DNA from 2 places in the Salinivibrio sp. PR919 genome. Region 2 is predicted to be linked to the other one. Evidence: predicted binding sites of a transcription regulator. Region 2 holds the regulator's gene; the other holds the start of a gene.
What was found. The regulator MetJ, encoded in region 2, represses methionine synthesis genes. The targets are predictions, from matches to a motif close to TTAGACNTNTANANGTCTAA.
Positions count from the first base shown of each region.

Region 1 (2,406 bases), on a different contig from region 2:
TCCAGATGATTGCGCAGCTTCTCGAGCCCGAGTCGCAAACGCGACTTCACGGTCCCTAATGGAACATTAAGTTGGTCCGATAGCTCTTGGTGGGTGAGTTGCTTTAAGTACACACCACGCACCACCTGTTGTTGTACTTCAGGTAATTCATCAATGAAGGATAATAATTCCTGATCCATCATGTGCTGAGCACCTGAGTCGGTTTCATTGTCTTGTTGACCGGATTCCAGTATCGGCCAAATCTCGTCGCTAAAATTGTCTTCGCGGTTCGATTGCACCTTGCGGAGCATATCGAAACTAATGTTACGCATGATGGTAAACACCCAGGTCGTTGCCGCCCCTTTCTCGGCGTTGTAAAGATGGGCTTTTCGCCACACTACCAACATGGTCTCTTGGACAAGCTCCATTGCCTGTCCGTCTGCGCGCAGATGTTTGGTCCCATAAGATCGGATCTTCGGGCCAAAAAAGCGAAACAAACGCTCAAAAGCGACACGATCTCGCTGTTCCGCAACGCGTAATAATAGCTCCGCCAACTCTTCCTTCGTCACGTCAGTCATTGTGGTACGTGTATTCCGTCTCGAGGTTGAAGCTTCAGTATACATGGTTTGAGGCGCAGTCATAGTTGAGTCCTATCTGTCAGTGCCGTCCATCTGACACTCCAATACGCACCACAAATCATTTGGATCACTCGACGTGTTCTTCAAGCAGTTGGTGAATGAATTGCTTGGCCTCATCGGCGGAGTCTTGTGCGATAAACCATTGTTTCTGCGCACTCGTGAGGGGCAGAATCTCTAACCAACGCTGACACGCCCAGGTGACATCCTCGAAATGAGGCTGTTCATACTGCTCGGCATGATCAGGGTGAGCAGCAAATACATGCTTGAGACTGGTGGCAATGCGCGCTTGCACCTCATCGTCCGTATTATCGACATAATCATCGTGTGGCCAATCATGCAGGGTACGTATATCACCCAACCACAATTTGTCGGGCGCTTGTTCGGTTGACATAATTTCCACCCGTTGTCGGCCCGCAATGGTTATGCCCAGCAATCCATCGGGAAGCGTCTCGAAATCAACGATATCGACCAAAGTACCGTATTTATAAAGCCGCTGACCTTGCATCATTGCAAGGACAAACCCTTCTCCGTTGGCGGTACATTCGCGCACCAACCGTAAATAGCGGGGTTCAAAAATACGTAGTTTTGCTCTGCCACCCGGTAACAAAAAGAGGGGCAAAGGAAACAGCTTGGTCATATCCGCGCCTCCTGATAATTAATTGAACATGCTGACTAATACGCGCCCTTAGCGACAAGCGATCAAGCTTCCAGAGAATCGCATAAACAATGATTGACATCTTTTTCTTATTTGGCAGTATAGATGTCTAAATGGCTTTTCGGAAAGGATTACCGATTGATGAAATCTCTACGTGCTTCTTTTATTCTCACTCTCGGACTGACGCTTACGCTGATTGGCTGCTCAGAACCAAAGGATAAGGTGATCAAAGTTGGCGCCACAGTGGGGCCGCATGCCCAAGTCGTTGAAGCGGTTGCCAAGCAAGCAAAAGCCGAGGGCATTGCGGTCGAGGTGGTCGAATTTTCTGACTATATTTCCCCCAATGCTGGCTTGGCGGATGGTAGCTTAGATCTCAACAGTTACCAACATCAGCCGTTTTTGGATAACTACAACCAAAACAACGGTAGCCAGTTGGTATCGATGGGACGTTCCATTTTGATGCGGATGGGGATCTACTCTGATCGCGTTGAGCATGTTGATGCGCTGCCGAATGGCGCACAAATTGCGATCCCCAACGATCCTACCAACGCTGGGCGCGCATTGTTATTGCTGCAAGAGGCGGGGTTAATTACCTTAGCCGACAGTGTCGGCTTTAAAGCTACCTTGCAAGATATCATCGCCAATCCTAAACAACTCGAATTTGTTGAGGTTGAGGCGGCACAACTGCCACGCAGCTTACAGGATGTCGATGCGGCGGCGATCACCATGAACTATGTGATGTCATCGGGATTAAGCCCGAGTGAACAAGGTATTTTCTTGGAGTCGAAAGATGCTCCCTTAGCGGTGATGGTTGTGGCCGCCCGCGAAGAAGATAAAGACAACCCCGACCTACAACGTTTGGTGGCGCTATTTCAGTCCCAACAAACCCGAGACTTCCTTGAAAAGACGTTTAAAGGCACGATTGAACCCGCTTTTTAAATGCGCGTCGCGCTTAATAGTTAAGATGCCCGATTCGTGAGACCGTATCGGGCTTTTGGGTTCCATCTCATGTCTTTAATTTGCGCCATGTTGCCAATCTTGCTGACGTGCGATCTTCGTCATTAGCCGCGCTTTCCTCCATCCAACCTAACGTGAGCGAATTTTAAATTTTTGTTACCACTCAGTTGCTTATTG
Region 1 is NZ_MUFL01000020.1:22,591-24,996, reverse strand. Features, by position in the region: gene BZG83_RS05760 (sigma-70 family RNA polymerase sigma factor) at 1-620, opposite strand, end outside; gene BZG83_RS05755 (LON peptidase substrate-binding domain-containing protein) at 685-1,254, opposite strand; gene BZG83_RS05750 (MetQ/NlpA family ABC transporter substrate-binding protein) at 1,414-2,211, shown strand.
Region 1: the regulator MetJ is predicted to act here: its motif matches at 1,366-1,385, upstream of BZG83_RS05750 (MetQ/NlpA family ABC transporter substrate-binding protein).

Region 2 (2,406 bases):
GCGGTGATCTCAAACGGTACCGCCATTTTGGGATTGGGTAACTTAGGGCCAATGGCCTCAAAGCCCGTCATGGAAGGTAAAGCTTTATTGTTCAAGCGTTTTGCTGGCTTGGACTCGATCGACATTGAAGTCAAACACCGTACTATCGATGAATTCGTGGATACCGTTGCGAACATCGCGGATACCTTTGGGGGCATTAACCTTGAAGACATCAAAGCGCCGGATTGCTTTGAAATTGAAAAGCAGCTGATTGAACGTTGTGAAGTGCCTGTTTTTCACGATGATCAGCACGGTACCGCGATTGTTACCGCGGCGGGTATGCTGAATGCCCTTGAGCTGCAAGGCAAAGATATTCGTGAAGCCACCATTGTGTGCCTTGGTGCTGGTGCAGCGGCTGTTGCCTGCATGGAGCTATTGATCAAATGTGGCGCGCAACGCGAAAAAATCTACATGCTGGATCGCAAAGGCGTGATCCACACCCGTCGCGACGACATCAATAAGTACAAGCAATTGTTTGCTAACAATACCGACAAACGTACCCTCGAAGATGTGATTGAGGGCGCCGATTTGTTTGTGGGTGTGTCAGGGCCAGACTTGCTCTCGCCAGAGGCATTAAAACTGATGGCCGATAAGCCGGTTGTTTTTGCCTGCTCGAACCCAGATCCTGAAATTAATCCAGAGGTCGCGCATCAAGTCCGTGATGATTTGATCATGGGAACAGGGCGCTCTGATTATCCAAACCAAGTCAACAACGTACTCTGCTTCCCGTTTATTTTCCGTGGCGCGTTGGATGTGCGTGCCAGTGAAATTAATGATGCAATGAAACTGGCAGCCGTCGAGGCGATCCGTGGTTTGGCGAAAGAGCCTGTCCCACAGTCGGTATTGGACGCGGCAGGTGTTGATGCGCTGCATTTTGGCCCGGATTACATTATTCCTAAGCCAATGGATGCACGCTTATTGCCACGCGTGGCTCGCGCGGTGGCACTTGCAGCGGTTGAAACTGGCGTCGCCCGTATCGAGATGCCAGACAACTATATGCTCGACAAGGCATAATGCATGAGCGTTAGGAAAAGCGCGGTGTCATAAAGCCTGAGAAGGCTGTACTGAGCACCTATGATGACAGAAAACCCGCCAATCGGCGGGTTTTTTTAGTATTCGCTATCGTCGAACTCGATACCTAGTTCTTTCATGATCTGACGCGCTTCAGCAGGAATGCTGTCAGGCTTGTCTTTGCGAATATCGTCATCGGTTGGCAATGGCTGGCCGGTATAAGCATGCAAAAATGCTTCACACAGCAGCTCACTGTTGGTCGCGTGACGCAGGTTATTAACCTGACGGCGTGTCCGCTCGTCAGTGAGAATTTTTAAAACTTTAAGTGGGATAGAAACGGTGATTTTTTTCACCTGCTCCTTTTTCTTACCATGCTCGGCATACGGATTAATGTAATCGCCGTTCCACTGCGCCATGTCTCACCTATCTTGATTATTGAATACCCAGAATGATGCTGCGGAGATTCTAGCTATATTAACCGCCACATGCAAAGCTGTATAGACGTCTAGAAGTGTTGACGTCTCAAAAAGTGCAGGGTAAGGTGAGGATAACAACGCTGGCTCGCGCACCACATCGCAAGGATGAACCATGACCCGAAAAAAAACTGACACCATCGCTGTAAGAACTGGCATTGGCACCGACACGCAACATCATGCGGTGGTCCCCCCTTTATATCTCTCGACCAATTATCGCTTTCCCGCGTTTGGGGATGTGCCCACCTATGACTATGCACGCGGAGGGAATCCGACCCGCGCGCAGTTAGAGCAAGCATTGACTGATCTAGAAGGAGGCGCAGGTGCGGTGGTAACCAACTGCGGGATGGCCGCGATTAATTTGGTGTTATCGCTATTGAATGCGGGTGACAAAATTGTGGCCCCACATGACTGTTATGGTGGCACGTACCGGTTGCTTGAGTCCCGAGCCAAGCAGGGAATTTGGCAGGTTAAATTTGTCGATCAATCCGACCCAGACGCCTTGGCGAGCGCTTTGGCAGAATCGCCAAAGTTGGTACTGGTGGAAACCCCATCGAACCCCTTGCTGCGCGTGGTCGATATTGCTGATATTTGCCAGCAAGCGCATCAAGTCGGCGCTTGGGTGGTGGTCGACAACACTTTTTTATCTCCCGCTTTACAGCAACCTCTTGCGCTAGGGGCCGACATGGTGGTGCATTCGACCACCAAATTTATTAATGGTCATTCTGATATTGTCGGTGGCGCGGTGATCGCAGCAACCAGTGAGCTTGCCGAAACCTTAGCGTGGTGGGGCAACTGTATAGGCGCCACGGGCAACGCGTTTGACAGTTATATGACATTGCGAGGGTTGCGTACCTTAGGCGCACGGGTTAAACAACACCAG
Region 2 is NZ_MUFL01000015.1:4,653-7,058, reverse strand. Features, by position in the region: gene BZG83_RS04420 (malic enzyme-like NAD(P)-binding protein) at 1-1,053, shown strand, start outside; gene metJ (met regulon transcriptional regulator MetJ) at 1,149-1,466, opposite strand; gene metB (cystathionine gamma-synthase) at 1,639-2,406, shown strand, end outside.